Regions from separate parts of the Halobacillus sp. AWM4_238 genome, predicted to be linked through region 1. Evidence: riboswitches for the same ligand, from Rfam matches in the RefSeq annotation. Region 1 holds a riboswitch; each other region holds the start of a gene.
What was found. A riboswitch is a leader RNA that binds a small molecule or an ion and turns the genes downstream of it on or off. The one in region 1 is predicted to bind S-adenosylmethionine.
Positions count from the first base shown of each region.

Region 2: linked by a shared signal. The riboswitch ahead of ACXACN_RS06240 (methionine ABC transporter ATP-binding protein) and the one ahead of ACXACN_RS11775 (acetyl-CoA C-acyltransferase) in region 1 are both predicted to bind S-adenosylmethionine.
Region 3: linked by a shared signal. The riboswitch ahead of metK (methionine adenosyltransferase) and the one ahead of ACXACN_RS11775 (acetyl-CoA C-acyltransferase) in region 1 are both predicted to bind S-adenosylmethionine.

Region 1 covers NZ_JBSWSY010000002.1:2,309,874-2,316,044, forward strand. The annotation lists gene ACXACN_RS11760 (cell wall-binding repeat-containing protein) at 1-1,356, opposite strand, end outside; gene ACXACN_RS11765 (hypothetical protein) at 2,070-2,288, opposite strand; gene ACXACN_RS11770 (cell wall-binding repeat-containing protein) at 2,752-4,179, shown strand; SAM riboswitch class I at 4,456-4,560, shown strand; SAM riboswitch class I at 4,630-4,737, shown strand; gene ACXACN_RS11775 (acetyl-CoA C-acyltransferase) at 4,808-5,962, shown strand; gene ACXACN_RS11780 (acetoacetate--CoA ligase) at 5,983-6,171, shown strand, end outside.
Region 2 covers NZ_JBSWSY010000002.1:1,213,495-1,219,665, reverse strand. The annotation lists gene ACXACN_RS06255 (GNAT family N-acetyltransferase) at 1-60, shown strand, start outside; gene ACXACN_RS06250 (FAD-binding oxidoreductase/lyase) at 65-1,396, shown strand; gene ACXACN_RS06245 (iron-containing alcohol dehydrogenase family protein) at 1,401-2,471, opposite strand; SAM riboswitch class I at 2,616-2,720, shown strand; gene ACXACN_RS06240 (methionine ABC transporter ATP-binding protein) at 2,814-3,857, shown strand; gene ACXACN_RS06235 (methionine ABC transporter permease) at 3,817-4,479, shown strand; gene ACXACN_RS06230 (MetQ/NlpA family ABC transporter substrate-binding protein) at 4,500-5,324, shown strand; gene ACXACN_RS06225 (3-ketoacyl-ACP reductase) at 5,511-6,171, opposite strand, start outside.
Region 3 covers NZ_JBSWSY010000002.1:1,957,139-1,963,309, forward strand. The annotation lists gene ACXACN_RS10055 (tetraprenyl-beta-curcumene synthase family protein) at 1-164, opposite strand, end outside; gene ACXACN_RS10060 (lysophospholipase) at 221-997, opposite strand; gene ACXACN_RS10065 (gamma carbonic anhydrase) at 1,053-1,565, shown strand; gene metK (methionine adenosyltransferase) at 1,628-2,824, opposite strand; SAM riboswitch class I at 3,106-3,215, opposite strand; gene pckA (phosphoenolpyruvate carboxykinase (ATP)) at 4,107-5,699, shown strand; gene ytkD (RNA deprotection pyrophosphohydrolase) at 5,912-6,171, opposite strand, start outside.

The DNA of each region.
Region 1 (6,171 bases):
GCCGTAGCGCACAGCATCAGGAAGTTCGTGCAGGACCGCATCAGAAACAACGGTGCTTCCCCCGACGACGATGCTCGAATCAAAGCTTGATAATGCTGTCTTCGTAACCTCAGGAAGTTCGTTTGGACGAGTTAATAAAATAGGGTAGCCGTTCTCTGCTGCATGAGAAGCAATGGATAAAGCATCCGGGAAGTTCAGTCCGTTGGCTACAACCGCTTTGCCCGGCTCTCCGTTTAAGACAGCCCCAATGTATGCTGCCGTCTCAAAGCGGTCTTTTCCTCCAATGCGTTCTGTTTCAAGACCCATGCCTTTCAATTGGTCTTCCACATATGTTGTTACGGCTCCTTCTCCTCCTAGAATGATCGCTTCAGTTGCTCCCAATCTCAGTATTTCATCTTTTACGGTGGAAGAAAGAGTAGCACCTGTAAGTAAGATCGGTGCATCCATATGATAAGCTAATGGCGCTCCCGCAAGTGCGTCAGGGAAGTCATCCCCACGAGCGATGAAGATGGTTTCTGATGTATCCCATCCATTTTGGGAAATTTCCACGGCTGTTTCATAGCGGTCCAGTCCTGCAATTCTTTCAGAAGAGATAGGGATGATCGGTTTGATGGATTGCCAGAATTCTTCCGCAATCCTCTCATATCCTTCTTGACCTGGGTGGACGTTCTGAGGATTTGGTAAATATTTTGGATAATTTTCAGCTATGGCGTCAAAGGTTGGGACGTAACCACTACCAGATTGGGTAGCAACGGCTTGAATGATCTGGTTTAAAGCAGTCATTAACTGAATAAAAGTTGCTTGCTGCTCAGCAGGGTAAGCATAGAAAGGATTGTAATACCCCATCACAAAAACTTGGGCATCAGGGTTCAAAGTTCGAATTGTCCCCATGATCCCTATATAGTTGTTCTTCACATGTTCAAGCATGGCTTTGACAACCTCAGGATCCTCTAAGTCCTCCGGGTTGTTTTTAAGAACTTCTAGAAAGTCATTCGCTCCTATGGTTAAAGTAATGAGGTCGGCATTACTGACAGCAGCCTGAGCCATTGAATCGGTTTGCAGCTGAGTTAACTGTCCTTCAGACGTTAAACCCGGGACAGCAAATTCCTTTGTAAAAGAATCCAACCGATAGATGTTTTCTAAATCTTCAGCAATATAATCAGCATAACTTATACCTGCCGTACTGTCTGATTGAATACCAAAGGCTAACGAGTCTCCAAGTGCGACATAGTTCCACTCTTTCTCAGAATGGTCGGCCTTCTCTGCAAAAGCGAACGACGGGGCTACTAACATGAAAACAAGTGACAGAATGGCAAATAACCGGATTTTTTTCCTACCAATTACTGTTTGGTCCAACATGTCCCCTCCTTTTTTGCTCTTTAACGAACGTTATGTAGTCCAATAAAGAACATTCCCTAATATAATTAGCCTCTTTTTCTTTTAATCCTGCAAATTTCTCAAGATTTATATTTTATGGATCGTTATGGAGTAAGTTATTTTGTCTAAAAAAGTAAAAGGTGTTTGATGAGTAAGCCTACTATTAAAAGAAAACGTAGCATCGAAATACGATGCTACGCTCTCCAAGATCATCAAACTTCTTTTTTGAACGCGCATCATTCAGAGCCAACACCGCCACATTATAATGGTACTCAATTTTTGCTCCTGACCTTGCGTTCTGCATCTTACTTATGTGCATATGAAACTTTAGAATAGCCTCGTAAATTTCTTTATTTCCTGTCCTCCCAAAAGGGATCAAATCTCCCCCATCCAAATCCATATTGTCTTACCTTTTAAAATACGAATGAATTTGGAAAACGTGTGGATGTAGGCGATTACTTATACTACTCCTAATGGTGAAGGTTTCCTTGATTACACCTTTCATACACTTTAAATTCATAACAAAAAAGTTGAAGAAGGTCAGTCCTGGAAATCAGGGCTGACCTTCCTTAGTATAAATAGGCATGTAAGAAAATCAGTCCGATACCACTCACTAAAAACTGATTCTCTAATTGTTGTTACCTCGGATATCGGGGCTGACCGATATTTATTGAAAATGTGATTGGAACCACCTATGATACGTTCGAGCTAAATCCATATAAATAAGCGACCAACTTGTTAAATTCCTCATCAGAAGAACACTCAATCTGAAGATCAATAAAGGTCATCACAATTTCTTCATCCTCAAACGGAAAATGACTGTTATCTACATTCGACAAGATCTCCCGCTTGGAAAGTCCCTTTTTACGTAATACATCTACGGCTTGCTTCATTGAAGAAACTTCTGCCATGTGTATGCCCCCTTAACTTCATAGTCTTGTGCACATTTCACCCGACAATCTCTTTTTAGTCATTAAAAGGTGAGGAACGGAAGAAAACAAGAATAAAAGATTCTTGTCTATATTATTTACTACATCATCCTTCCAAATTCCTGCTCACATACAGAAGATCAGATGCTCCAAGAAAGAGTTTTTAAGAGGAACGAGACAAACTCACTTTGGAACTACACCATATAGTACTTACGTAATGAAAAAACGGATAAAAAAAGATTGCCAGCCCCTTTGGCACTATTATTTAGTAGTGTAAAATGCCAGATTATTCGTTGTCATTATTTGTCAAAAGAAATCAATAGATTTACCTTGAAGGCTGGTTTATAATCCTCTTAGTGAACTCGAACGGAAGGTGATGAGAGAGGTAAAGGAAGCGGTTAAATGTTGCTGTGAATCTTAAGTCTAGAAAAAAGTAAAGGGGAAAATGAAACAGTTGAAAAAAATCATCGGTTTTACAGTTGCTGCTCTATTGACGTCTACAATCATCACCACTCCAGTCCTTGCAACAAGCGAAACATCATTTAAAAGTTTGGAAGATTTCAAGAAACAAAAGCAGGTTCCTAACGCGCAGGAAGTGGAACTGCTTGGCTATAATGAATGGGGAGAATTTGAAGAGGAAGAGCCGAATAACACAATGGCTCAAGCCAATCTGATTACCCTAGAGGACATCGCTATTGGCCAATTTTCAAAGAATGATAAAGATTATTATAAGCTCGAAGTCAATGGAGATGAGGAAGTAGACCTCTCTGTGTCCCTCTTCTCTATTGATGAAGAAGAAACAAACATGAAGCTTAATGTAAACGTTTATGACTCCACTGGCGAAGAAGTAGCAAGCTACTTTGAAGATAGTGATGAGTATGGATATGCGGGTGGTTTTACTGTGAATCCAGGGATCTATTACTTAGAGGCTTCCGATTCAGCTAACCTAAATAATGGGGAATCGTATATGCTGAGTTCTTTCATTTTTGAAGAGGAGCCATTCATCGATCGCATCTCTGGGGAAGACCGTTATCATACAGCAGCAGCAATCGCCGTACGTCGTAGCGGTGGGTATCCAAGCGAACATATCATACTGGCTACAGGAGCAGATTTTCCCGATGCCCTTGCAGGTGCACCACTTGCCTCCTACTATGATGCTCCCATCCTTTTGACTAGAAAAAACACTCTGCCACAGATTACGAAATCAACGATTGATGTGTTAGATGCTAAGTCTGTTACGATCCTTGGTGGTACGGGTGCTATTTCCAAAGAAGTAGAAAATGCCCTTTTGAAATTAGGATTGGATGTCGAAAGGATTTCAGGTTCTGATCGGTATGAGACTGCAACGGCCATTGCCGAAGTACTTCCGCCTAGTGAAGGAGCTGTGATCGCTTACGGAAGAAACTTTCCTGATGCCCTTTCCATTGCCCCAGTGGCCGGCATGAATATGATGCCGATCTTATTAACAGAAAAAAGTAAACTCCCTGATTCAACGAAACAAGCCATTAAAGATTACGACTTCACCTATGTCGTAGGTGGCGAAGGTGTTGTAGATCAAAAAGTTTTTGCTCAACTCCCAGATCCAGAACGTATTTCAGGAAAAAACAGATACAGCACATCCATTGCTATAGCTGAGCACTTCGAACTAGACCCAATGTTTGTGAACGTAGCTACTGGAGAGGATTTTGCTGACGCTCTTGCAGGAGCCGCTTACACATATGGTGAACCGTTACTGCTGACTCCTTCTGATTCCCTTGCCACAGAAGTGAAAGATTATTTCGTTAAGAACGAAACCTATTACTTTACTATTCTTGGTGGCAAGGCAGCTGTCAGCGAAAATGTTGAAGATGAGATTTTAGAGTTATTCGAATAAGAAAACTATAAAACATCCCCAAGCAGGCAATCATGCGCTTGGGGATGTTTTTTTGTGGGTAAAGGAAATCTCCTTCTAGAAGTTGGACAACGAAAGTCAGTGACCTACTCAAAAATCCTCATGACAAAGTCAACCTCAACACCATTGATACCAAAAGCTATGTCTATGCCCTCCTGAAGTACATAAATAATATAAATTTTCACACTTTTCTACAAAATCCATTGACACCCATCCTTTCCCTTGCTAACATGGCACTTAACCAAATAACGAAAGAACATCTTATCCAGAGAGGTGGAGGGACTGGCCCTGTGAAACCCGGCAACCGCTATATGTATAGCAAGGTGCCAAATCCTACTGAGTGAACGCTCAGGAAGATAAGAGATTTCCTGAATCTCTAAACCTCTCTATCTCATTGATAGAGAGGTTTTATATGTTCCAATTGAATAATGATTCTTATCCAGAGAGGCAGAGGGACTGGCCCGTTGACGCCCGGCAACCATCAAGCAACCGCTTGAAAAGGTGCTAATTCCTGCAGGAGATGATCCTGGAAGATAAGAAGAGCCAAGAGCCCTCTTCTTATTTTTGTGAAGAGGGCTCTGTCTATTTTAAAAAAGGAGTTGTTACATAGATGACTACCGTACTTCTAGATGGCATCCGTACCCCGTTCGGAAAGTGGAAAGGGGCCTTGAAAAAGAAATCCGCAACAGAACTTGGATCGCACGCGCTAAACGCTTTATTAGAGAAAAATCCGATAGCCAAACAAGCAGATGGTGTGCTGCTAGCCCAGGTGATACAGGCTGGGGGTGGCCAGAACCCTGCCAGGCAAGTCGCTTATAAGGCTGGGGTCGATATCGGTACACCTGCCATTACATTGAACAATGTTTGCTTAGGCGGAATCGCCACAATCGCGGATGCCTCTCGGAGACTGCAATATAACGAAGGAGAATTATATATCGTCGGTGGCTTCGACTCGATGACAAACGCTCCTCATACCGCTCCTGTACGCGCTTCTTCCGGACTTGGTCATAGCATGCTGAAAGACACCTTACTGAACGACGGTTTATGGTGCGCCTTGAGCGATGTGTCGATGGGAGCTCTTACCGATGAAAAAAACCGCTCCTTCGAAATCAGTCGAGAGGAACAGGATGAGTATGCTGCCCTTTCCCAACAACGAGCAGCGAACGCTCAGGAAAAAGGATGGTTCCAACCTGAAATCGCTCCTTTTTCTGGATTACTCGAGGAAGATGAGGGCATCCGCAAAGGAACGACAGTTGAAAAGTTATCCAGCCTCACCCCCGCCTTTTCCAACGAAGGCACGATTACAGCAGGCAATGCTTCACAGATGACGGACGGAGCCAGTGTGGGCATCGTCACCATAAAAGAAAAAGCTGAGTCAATCGGACAGAATCCGCTGGCAGAAATCATCGATTGGTCAGAGGTTGCAGGACCAGATGCCAGTTTGCAAACCAAACCATCGCAAGCGATTCAAAAACTTTTAGACAGACATCAATTGACGACAGAGGATATTGATTTGTTTGAAATCAATGAAGCCTTTGCCAGTGTCGTAATCGCCAGCTGCCGGGAGCTTGGCATCGATTATGACCGGATCAATGTCAACGGTGGAGCGATCGCTCTTGGTCACCCTTTAGGTGGCACAGGGTTCCGGCTCGTGTTGACCCTTGCCCATGAACTGAAACGTCGCGGCGGAGGTAAAGGCATCGCTTCCCTTTGCGGCGGGGGTGGACAGGGAATGGCTCTATTGATTGAAGTTCCTCATTCCTAAATCGAAAGGAGACGAATCCATTGACTACAACGACCACAGCTCAGCGCTCCCCTTACCTATGGGAGCCATCGAGCCAACGAATTGAACAATCCCATATTAAAGCTTTTGCTGAATATACCGAGCAGCCACTTTTCCCATATGAACGTTTCCACCGCTGGTCCGTTTCCCATCTCTCTGAGTTCTGGTCAGCCGTGTGGGATTACGCAGGG
Region 2 (6,171 bases), 1.1 Mb from region 1:
GATGGAAAACGGTTGACCGATACATGTATTTACGCCAAAGTCCGTGAAAAAAATGAGTGATCGTATGTATGATGTGACGATCATCGGCGCAGGGGTCAGTGGCGTCTTTCTTGCTTACACGTTAGCAACCGAGCACCCGGGATGGGACATTCATGTGGTGGATAAAGGAAAGCCAATCGTTGAACGGACGTGTGGGTTAGATGGAGAGGGTTGCACGTGTGAGGGGCCGTGTGATCGCTACATAGGATTTGCAGGGTTAGGAAAATCAGAAGGGAAGTTCAATTATACGAATGACTTCGGAGGACAGCTGAATGGAAAAATCGGTGAAAAGGAAGCGCTGGAGCTCATGGAAGAAGTCGATGAACTCTTATGTTCTTATGGTGGAGACGTTGTAAAGAGATACAGTACAAAAAATGAGAAGCTCTCCATGAAAGCAGCACAACATTCCCTGCGTGTTTTCTCGACAGAGGTGCGCCATTTAGGGACGAAGCGCGCTCGGAAGATTTTTCAAAGCCTGTATGAAGAAATGTCTGAACAGATGACATTTACCTTCGAAGCGGATGTCACGAGCGTCACAAAAGATGACGGACTATTCTCTCTATCTACCAATCAGGGGTGCTTTCAAAGTAAGCAGGTCGTTTTCGCTACAGGCATGAGCGGGAGTGATTGGATGAAATCAAGGTTGGCAGAGTTAGGATTGAAGCCCGGACCAACCCGGTTGGATTTAGGTGTGCGCGTGGAGATGCGCGGAGATCAGCTCGATGCCATCCTTCAGGAAACCTTTGAAACGAAGCTTCATTACAAGAACGACCGATTTTCAGCCACGACCTATTGTATGAATCCCCGTGGCAGAGTCGTACGCAAATACCAGCATGACCTGGTGATGGCAGATGGGCAGAACCAAAATGAGGAGGGTCCGAGCAGGAATTTGAATTTCACCCTTTTCGTTCCGCGATTTTTTGAAAATCAGGAAGAAGCGATGAGAGAGGCTCGCGATACGATCGGGAAAATCAATCAAGGACGGGGGAGAATTGTATCCCAAAAGCTGGGCGATTTACGCGAAGGAAGAATTTCCGGAGATCTTTCTTCCGGTCCAATCGTTCCTTCGATAGAAGCAGAAGCAGGGGATCTCCGTCTGGAAGTTCCGCCTCTTTATATCGACGCCTTGCTGGAGTTTTTTGAGGCATTGGAAGGGCTCCTGGAAGAAGAAATCGATCGCGACACCATCCTTTATGGGATCGACAGCAAATTTTATGAACCCAAAATTTTCACAGATGCCCATTTTGAAACGGAAATCCCTGGCTTGTATTTGATCGGGGACTGTTCAGGAGATACGCACTCCCTTTCTCAAGCGGCGGCAAGCGGAATCTATTTGGCCCGCAAACTAAAAGCTTAGCCTTCTACCGGGAGGCTAAGCTTTCTTCCACTATATAGATGGCATCTTTCACATCTGATTGATCGTGGATCCTCATGAGGTGAATGGATTCGCCTTGCCGGGTGGAATAGTGAGAAATCGTTTCCACATCTTCTAGTGAAGACGCGTGAAGGTCACTCAATGATAAAGGCAGCTGCATGGATTGGTAAAAAGGAACGAGTTTCTTGATTTGTTCTATTTTCCCTTCGAGGGCCAGCTGGACAAGGATTCCATAGGCTACTTTCTCACCATGTAAAAACCTTTTCGTCGCTGGTACTTTTGTTAACCCGTTATGAATGGAATGGGCACCAGAGATCCTTCCGTAACCATCTCCAAAACCTCCCACCATACCACCAGCGAGGATGATCGTTTCTGTCACACGTGTAAAAGCCGTATTCGGTTCAAGATTTTCAAGAGCACGAACAGCCTCGGTCCCCTCCTCAAAAAGGACGTCCCGACACATCTTTGCTGCGTGAAGAGCGATCTCCAGAGGAAGTGGTTTTTTATCTATATGTCTCGTCAAAACGTCTGCTTCATACCATTTGGCAATCGTGTCACCGATCCCTGCACGAAGGTATTCTACGGGTGAATGGACGAGCATATCGGGGTCAACCACGACCATGTATGTACTTCTTTTGAAAATGGTGTATTCAAGGAAATTCCCATGTTCATCATAGAACACACTTAAAGGTGTCCAAGCGGCACAATTGGATACTAATGTGGGGATCAGGATGACCGGAAGATCAAGCGATTCTCCGCACGCCTTCGTGAGGTCAAGAATTTTTCCGCCTCCGACCCCAATGAGGACATCCGTGGAATTCATCTCTTTCCCGATTCTCTCTACTTCTTGATGCGTGCATTCTCCACCATACAAAATGGTGTCGACAGCAAATGGAAAGTCAGGCATGTACGATTCCGCCATCGCCCATGAATTTTCCCCGTGGATGATGGTTCCATGCTTGAATTTCTCTCCCTGAAGTAGTTCTGGTAATTGTTTCAAAATGCCCGGTTCACAGCGATAGATATTCGGTGCTCCCTGAACATTGATCGGCTCCATCGGAATCCCTCCTACACAGATATGCCCATCATTATCCATTTAATAAAATGAGATGTCAATGATAATATTCTATAATTTAAAAGATTGAGAAAATTATTTACAAACCCTCTCACATGCGTTAAAGTGTAAAACCATAAACAAAAAATCTTATCGAGAGTGATTGAGGGTATGGCCCGTAGACATCACAGCAACCTTCCGCAAGGAGTGGTGCTAATTCCTACAGAATGAATCGATTCTGGGAGATAAGAGTTTGGCTATTACACGCGAAACTCTCTCCCGCAAAGGGGGAGAGTTTTTTGTAGGTCAATCATTTATGGATACATAGGAAAAGGAGGGAAGCCCATGATTTCATTGGAACAACTGAGTAAAGTTTATCCTTCCAAAGAAGGGAACGTCATTGGCGTCGACAACGTTTCATTGGATATCGAACAAGGGGAGATCTTTGGTGTCGTCGGTTATAGTGGGGCAGGAAAAAGTACCCTGTTACGCTGCATGAACATCTTGGAACGCCCGACGAGTGGGAGAGTCCTTGTTGATGGAATCGATCTCATGACATTAAAAAACAAGGAGTTGAGAAAGGCGAGACAGTCGATCGGGATGATCTTTCAGGGATTTCACCTGGCCATGGCGAAAACGGTTTTAGACAACGTCGCTTTCGCTCTTAAAGCTTCAGGTGTGAATCGGAAGGAAAGAAAGAGGAAGGCGCACGAATTGCTGGACCTCGTCGGTTTGTCAGATAAAGCTGAAGCGTACCCTGCTCAATTGAGTGGCGGTCAAAAGCAACGCGTGAGCATCGCCCGAGCTCTCGCCAACGATCCGAAAGTGCTCCTGTGTGATGAAGCTACGTCAGCTCTCGATCCTAACACAACACAGTCCATTTTGAGCTTACTGAAAAAGATCAACCGCGAACTTGGACTGACCATTGTGTTGATCACCCATGAGATGGAGGTTGTAAAAGAAATCTGCCATCGCTGTGCGGTCATGGAAGATGGGAAGATCGTAGAGCAGGGGGCGACATACGACATCTTTGCAGCTCCTGAAAACGAACTCACCAAGCGTTTTATAAAAACGGTCATCGACTTTAAGATCCCCGAACACATCATTTCCAGAAGTAAAGGCACCATTGTACATATGAGGTTCAAGGGTGATTCTGCGAATGAATCGATCGTTTCAGATTTACTGAAAGGATCAAGCGTACGGGCGAACATCCTCCATGGAAAGATCGATTATATCCAGGAGCAAGCTCTAGGCACCTTTGTGATGGAATTAACAGGAGGGCAACCCGTCGTAAAGGAAGCCATTGAAGAACTGAAACAAAAGCTCGGAGAAGTGGAGGTGTTGCACAATGATGGAACAGCTGATCAACTTATGGCCAGAGCTGAATAAATCGTTTTTGGAAACATTGATCATGGTAGGGATCGGATTGGTGGTCGCTCTGATTGCAGGTCTTCCGCTTGGGTTGCTCCTGTTTGTGACCGACCGTGATTTGTTCCTGGAGAATAGAACCGTCAAAAGCATTGTTGGCGTTGTCGTGAACTTGATCCGGTCGGTTCCCTTCATTATCTTGCTTGTGTTCTTATTTCCTTTTACCAACTTTTTAATCGGAACAACGACGGGCCCTGTAGCAGCGTCTGTAGCTCTTTCTGTAGCTGCGATTCCGTTTTATGCAAGAATTGTGGAATCATCCGCCCGCGATATTGATCGAGGAGTGATCGAATCGGCCATCGCCTGTGGAGCCTCCCCATGGCTGATCATCAAGGATATCATTTTCCCAGAAATTAAACCGGGACTGATTAGTGGCTTGACGATCACTGCCATCAGTTTGATCGGGTATTCCGCAATGGCAGGGGCCATTGGAGGTGGAGGAATCGGAGACTTGGCGATTCGTTATGGGTATTACAGATACGATAACTTCGTCATGTTTACGACCGTCATCCTGCTGATCGTCCTCGTCCAAATCGTCCAATACGCAGGCGACTATATTGCTAAGACTGTGAAGAAGAACTAAAAAATAGGAGGAACTCTCTCATGAAAAAAACCATCTTGTTATGTGCCACGCTATTAACCATCGCGTTTCTCGCTGCTTGCGGAGAAGAGGAAGGAAGTGCAGATGCTTCTGGTAAAGATACCATCCGTTTTGGCGCGACTTCTGGGCCCTATAGCGATATGGTCACACAGGCGATTGCGCCGTTATTAGAAGAAAAAGGGTACGAAGTGACGAACAAAGAATTCACGGATTATGTACAACCGAACAAGGCGCTTGCAAATGGGGATTTGGACGCCAACCTTTTTCAGCATAAAATTTACTTAGAGTCATTCGCGAAGGAAAACGACTTGGACTTGTCTGAAGTCATCATCGTCCCTACAGCTCCTATGGGGATCTATTCCAATACATATGAAGATATTCAAAGTATTGAAGATGGAAGCACGATGGGGGTACCCAACGATCCGACCAACCTTGCACGCGCTCTCATTGTGCTGGAAGATGAAGGACTGGTGGAAGTGGACGACAATGTTGACCCGCTGCGCGCCTCTTTAAAAGATATTACGAACAATAAAAAAGACATTCAGTTTGTTGAAGTAGAAGCAGGACAATTGCCACGTCTTGTTGATAGCGAGGATTTGTCGATGGTTCCAGGAAATTATGCACTGGCTGCGGGGATGGACCTTCTGAATGCACTAGCATTGGAGGACATGCCTGATGATTACCGTAACCGTGTTGCCGTCAAGACGGAGGACCTCGATGCTCAGTTTGTGAAGGATATCAAAGAGGTTGTAGAGTCAGACGAATTTGAGAAAATTATCGATGAGGAATTCAAAGGTTTCGGTAAGCCACAATGGATGAAAGAATAAAGGAAAAGGCTGACGTGCTTGCGTCAGTCTTTTTTTATGTCTTCCTTTAACTAAGGGATTAAAAGGATAGGTTGATCGCTTCCTCGTGATATACATGCCTGAAGCACAGATTGAAACGCACGGGTAGGCTTGCGAGCACATGACGTAAAAAAGTGAACCTGAAGACAGGCTCACTTCGTTTGATGATTAAAAAGGATTTGTCGCCCACTGAAGCGACTGCTTGATGAAGATACGCGGATGCAACTTCAATTGCGCGACCATATATTCAGCGAGATCTTCCGGCTGCATGTACTTCTCTTTATCCTGACCTTCCATATCTTCACCTAACGCAAGTTCTGTAGCGACGAGGCTCGGATTCAAGGTGAAGACGCGGATGTTTTCCCTTCTCAATTCCTGCATGAGTGCTTCCATCATGCCTTGCAGGGCGAACTTGGAACCACTGTAAGCGGTGGACCCAGCTGTGCCTTTGAGGCCGCTGCTTGAAGAGATGTTGATGATGTCTGCGTTGTCCTTTTCCATCATCATCGGGAGGACCGCTCTTGTGACGTGGTATGTACCGAAAACATTCACTTCAAACGTTCGTTTCCACTCGTCAGGCTCAAGTTCAAGGAACTTTCCATGCACACCGATGCCTGCGTTGTTGATGAGGATATCTGCATCTCCAAGCTCTTCCTGCAGGTGTTGGATAGCCCTTTCAACTTGATCGAGTTCAGATATATCAGCAGTAGCGACAGAAGCCTTTACCCCAAAAGAACGTGCTTCCTCGGCCACTTCATGAAGACGGCTTTCAGTCCGGGCAATCAGTCCGACATGAACCCCTTCTTGCGCCAGTTGCAAAGCCGTAGCT
Region 3 (6,171 bases), 350 kb from region 1:
AGGACGGAGTAGATCGATCCACCTTCACAGTGAAACGTCTTTTCTTCTATGCTTGCCAAAGCCTGACTTCTAAGTTCTTCGTTAGGAATCGATTTCGCCTTCTCGATCCAGTAAGATAATTCGTTGTGAACAGCGGGAAAAATATTTCGGTATACTCTGTACATCAAAAAGACGGCATTACCTGGGACTGCACGTGTCAAAAGAAATCCTCCTCACCGATTTACTTTAGATGATCCTCTAAAAAGGATAGCGTGTGCTGATAGACATCTTTCCATTCAGGCTCATTATATATTTCATGATAGAGGCCCGGCCACTGTTTATACCTTTTTTCTTTTACCGGAACTTTACCGAACCATTCGGCTGTGCTCTCGATCTTCACCATATAATCTTCTTCGGCCTGCATCATTAGTAATGGCAGATCAGGAAAACGCTCGATATCAGAAAACGCCTCTCTCGTCGCTTTTTGAAACTCACGATACCAGCGAACAGAGACTTTATCTATAATCAAAGGATCTTGTTGAAACTCTATAATTTTGTCCTTATTACGAGTGATATATTCGGGATCCTGCGGGGCCTTAATTCTTAATGATGGAATGAACGTGTTTAAAATAGAGGAAAGGACTTCCAAGGGGAGACTCGCCTTTTTCAAAAGTCCTAATGCAGGAGAAGAAAGAATGACACCATCTACATTCGGTTGTGCGATCTCCATCGTCCTTACAACGGCAAGGCCACCCATACTATGCCCCATCAAAAAGATTTTTTTGTTGGGGTCTGCTTGTTGGATCCACATCATAATGGTATTAACATAATCCTCAAACGAGCGAATATGCCCCCTCTTTCCTGAGGAGCGCCCTTGACCTGGCAGATCTCCATAAATAACAGAGAACCCATCCTTTTGTAGTTGGTCCACCAGTCCATGATACCGCCCTGAGTGTTCAAAGGCTCCATGAACGAGCACAACCGTAGCACGATCATTAACTGATTCTACTTTCTTCACAATTTCCCCTCTTTTCTTCTGCTATACTATCAATAATAGTATAAGGGGGTTTTTCATGATTTGCGAATATAAAGGAAAGATACCTGACATACATCCGACCGCCTACATTGCAGAGGACGCTGTGATCACAGGGGATGTAACCATTGAAGAAAACGCCAGTGTTTGGTTCAAGACTGTCATCAGGGGAGATGTTGCTCCCGTACATATTGGCAAGAATACCAACATCCAAGATTTGAGTCTCTTGCATCAAAGTCCCGACCAACCTTTAATTATTGAAGATGGGGTCACCGTTGGTCATCAGGTCACGCTTCATTCTGCTCATGTAAAACAAAACGCACTGATCGGCATGGGGTCTCTTATTCTGGATGGTGCTGTTATTGGAGAACAAGCGTTCATCGGTGCCGGGAGCCTTGTCCCTCCAGGGAAAGTGATCCCTCCAAATACTCTCGCCTTCGGTCGTCCTGCCAAAGTCATAAGAGAACTGAATGAAGAGGATATAAAGGAACTGAACCGTATAAGAAACAGCTATGTAGAAAAAGGACAATATTATAAAGAACAACGAGGATAATGGTTGTGCCCGTCCAATCAAAAAAACCGTTCCAAACAAAGGTTTGGAACGGTTTTTTCTTCTTATTGGCAGCGTGCCTTCAATTCTTCTGCTTTATCTGTGCGCTCCCAAGGGAACTCCACATCTGTACGGCCGAAATGGCCATAAGCAGCCGTTTGGCGATAGATCGGACGACGCAGATCCAACATTTTAATGATGCCTGCTGGACGTAAGTCGAACAGGTCACGTACAGCTTCTACTAGCTGCTCCTCAGAAACTGTACCTGTTCCGTTTGTGTTAATGGCGATGGAAACAGGCTGAGCAACCCCGATCGCGTAAGCAAGCTGAACTTCTACAGAATCGGCAAGTCCTGCAGCTACGATATTCTTCGCAACATAACGAGCAGCATATGCAGCAGAGCGGTCCACTTTCGTAGCGTCTTTACCACTGAAAGCTCCCCCGCCATGTCGAGCATAACCCCCATATGTGTCCACGATGATCTTTCTTCCGGTTAGCCCGGCATCCCCTTGTGGACCACCAATAACAAAACGTCCAGTCGGGTTAATAAAATATTTCGTTGCTTCATCAATATATCCTTCAGGTACAATCGGCTCAATGACATGCTTTTTCAAATCTTCCTGGATCTGCTTAAGCGTCACTTCTTCTGCGTGCTGGGTAGAAATAACAATCGTGTCGACACGCACTGGCTGATCGTTCTCATCGTACTCTACCGTCACTTGCGTCTTCCCATCTGGACGAAGATAATCGAGTGTCCCATCGTTTCTTACGTCCGATAGCCGTTTAGATAGTTTATGAGCTAAGGAGATTGGCAGAGGCATCAACTCTTTGGTTTCATTGTTAGCAAAACCAAACATCAATCCCTGGTCTCCTGCACCAATCGATTCAATCTCATCATCACTCATTTTCCCTTCGCGGGATTCTAGAGCGACATCCACGCCACCTGCAATATCAGGAGACTGCTCATCAATCGCTGTCAGAACAGCACACGTATCTGCATCAAACCCGTATTTAGCACGAGTGTAACCGATATCTTTAATCGTCTGACGGACGATGGATGGAATATCTACATAAGTATTTGTACTAATCTCACCGGAAACCAGTACAAGTCCCGTTGTCACTGTTGTCTCACATGCAACCCTCGCGTTAGGGTCGTTTTTTAAAATTTCATCTAAAATCGCATCAGAAATCTGATCACAAATTTTGTCCGGGTGTCCCTCCGTAACAGATTCTGATGTGAATAACCGGCGGTTTGCAGGCATTCTTAAAAACTCCTCCTTCTGTAAGTACAAAGTATTAGACGGAACTCTTTACCAGTATGTGCAGAAACTATTATAAGTTTCATATATGTTGCATGTTGCCTCTTTTCACAACCAATGGAGCATTTACATAGGAATATCCACAGGGTTACCTGTTCGAATATTTCTTATTAAAAGGCAGGTTCATTCTGGGAAGGTCGGTAAAACTCATCCACCTGTTGGTAAAAGTGCCTTAAAAAAAGAAAAAGCCTTTCCTATTCGAGGAAAGGGGCTGCTTCCTTTCGCTCTTATCGTCCAAGGAGCATCACTCCTTGCTTCAGGTTAGCACCGTGTCATGTCCATGACGGTTGCTGGGTTTCAAAGGGCCTGTCCCTCCACCAACTCTGGATAAGAGAGTATCCGTTCTTCGTTATCGTATCGAAAACGCTTTTTAATGTCAATTGAATTCCATCTCTTCCAACCTATTCGTAAACGTTTAAAGGAAATGAACATATAGTATTAGAACACTTTTTTCAATAAAAAAAACAAAAACTAGTTAATCCATACAAGCTCCCGTTTGTGGAAGATTCAGTTTCGAGATGTTTGTAAGATTTTAGGGTCTCCGAGAAACAGTTCGCTTTCCATGGGGCGGGCGGTGAGCCTCCTCAGGCTAGGCCTTCCTGGGTCTCACCTGTCCCACACGTCCCATAAGAGTCTCACCGTTTCCATCCGCCCCTTGACCTTAAGAGGATCTCGAAACTACTTCCGGACTAAGCTGCTTACCTACAAGGAGTGGAGGATGTTAACTTCCATATGCCAGCAACACCGATGTAATAAAGAACACCCTTCCTACGAAGGTATGAAGCGCTATGGATCGAGCTTTTACGTCCTGAGTACCCGACGTGGAAGTGTTAATATTCTTCTCTTTATTCAATTATACATGCTGATTTTTCCAGAAGTGATTTAGAGAGACTTCCATGGCAAAGGGGCGGAGGGGAATGGCGAGACTCCTGCGGGAAGAGAGTGCTTGGTGAGACCCCACAGGACGTAGTCCGAGGAGGCTCACCGCGCTCCCGCGGAAAGCGAGTCATTCCCCGCAGCCCCCATCAACTTAACAAAAGTCTCGAAATCAAGTCTTACAGAATCCTGCCAGATTCTTGTACAAATGGGTAGGTTTTATGATTGATTATTCAGAATAAATAAAATGTAAGCTTTTTCATGTACAGTATGGACGAATGAATTCAATGTGTTATACTAATCTCACATTAGGTTGATCATAATTAAATGCAAAGGCGGGTCGGCGCATATGAGTACCATTAATCAAATGTCTGAACTGAATCTATTACTTGCCCAAGAACATGTCCACCATCAGCTATCTGTTCCACACTTAGTGGAAATGATTCTATACCGCAATGAAGGTACCCTGACAGAAAAAGGGGCCATCCAGGCAACGACGGGTACTTATACGGGTAGATCTCCGAAAGATAAATTCATCGTTCAGGATGATGTGACGAAAGATAAAGTTCAATGGGGAGCTGTCAACCAGCCCATCGATGATCAAACATTTGTAAAACTATATCATAAAGTATTGGATTACTTAAAAGAACGGAATGAACTATTTGTATTTAAAGGCTATGCAGGAGCGGATGAACGCTATCGTCTGCCTCTTCAAGTACTTACAGAGTTCGCCTGGCACAATCTTTTCGCACAGCAGATGTTCATTCGACCGGATGAAAAAGAAATAGATAATCATGAAGCAGAGTTTACTGTTGTGTCAGCTCCAACCTTCAAAGCTAATCCAGAAATTGATGGAACGAATTCAGAAGCTTTCATCATGATATCTTTTAAACACCGAATCGTATTAATCGGTGGAACGGAATATGCGGGAGAAATTAAAAAGTCCATTTTCTCCGTCATGAACTATATCCTTCCCGAGAAGAATGTCCTGCCTATGCACTGTTCAGCAAACGTAGGAAAGGAAGGAGATGTAGCATTATTCTTCGGCCTTTCAGGAACAGGAAAAACAACATTATCCGCCGATCCCCAACGCAGGTTGATTGGTGATGATGAGCATGCATGGTCAAACTACGGAATCTTTAATATAGAGGGTGGCTGTTACGCGAAATGCATTAACCTTTCTCACGAAAAGGAACCTCAAATCTTTGACGCCATTCACTTTGGTTCTGTTCTGGAAAATGTCGTGCTGGACCCACAAACTCATCAGCCTGACTACAACGACACAAGTCTGACAGAAAATACAAGAGCCGCTTATCCATTAGAGCATATCGACAATATCGTACAACCAAGTATTGCCGGGCATCCGAACGCCATTATCTTTCTAACGGCTGATGCCACTGGCGTCCTTCCGCCAATTAGTAAATTGACCAAAGAGCAGGCCATGTATCATTTCTTGAGTGGGTACACGAGTAAACTTGCCGGGACGGAACGAGGGATTACAGAACCACAAGCCACTTTTTCCGCTTGCTTCGGTTCACCGTTCCTTCCACTTCCACCTTCCACTTATGCAGAGATGCTTGGCGAAAAAATCGACCAGTTCAATGCAGACGTTTATTTGGTCAACACAGGTTGGTCAGGAGGGTCTTACGGAGAAGGTCAAAGAATCAAATTGTCTTATACAAGATCCATAATCCATGCCGCTTTAGAAGGGGAGTTAAGCTCCGCTGACACCTATCAAGATCCATTTTTCGGCTTGAATATCCCTACCCACTGCCCTGGTGTGCCAGATGAAGTTCTATTCCCAAGAAAAACTTGGGCAGATGCTGAAGCCTATGACCAGAGTGCCAAGTCATTAGCTAACAAGTTCCACGAAAACTTCAAGAAATTCACCTATGCTAGCGAAGAAATCAAAAAAGCAGGACCGACCTACCACAGGTCATAACTATCGTTTCCTCATCTCCTCATATATAAGAAGGCCCCGCTGGACATCCAGCGGGGCCTTCTCTATCCACTCCAGCTCGAGGAGGCTCATCACTCGCCCACGGAAAGCGAACCTTTTCCCGTAGCCCCTAAACGCACACAAACATCTTGAAATAGAGTCTTACAGAATCCTGCCAGATTGTTGAATAAACACAAGAAAAAAGGTAGAAAAGTTTAGTTAAACTTTTCTACCTTTTTCAAGCACTCCGGTAACACTTCATCTTTCATCATGAAACTGAAACGATCATTCGATTTTAAATTACGCGGGAGATGACGGAACAGTACAGGACCATGTGTCTCAAAATAATGATCCTGATCGTCAATCGATTCAATCATTGCATAGTACACATTCTTAATGACCGTTCCCCCTTTACCTTCTACATGGTATTGACCAATATAAGATAAATCGGAAATAATGGCCCCTGTCTCTTCTC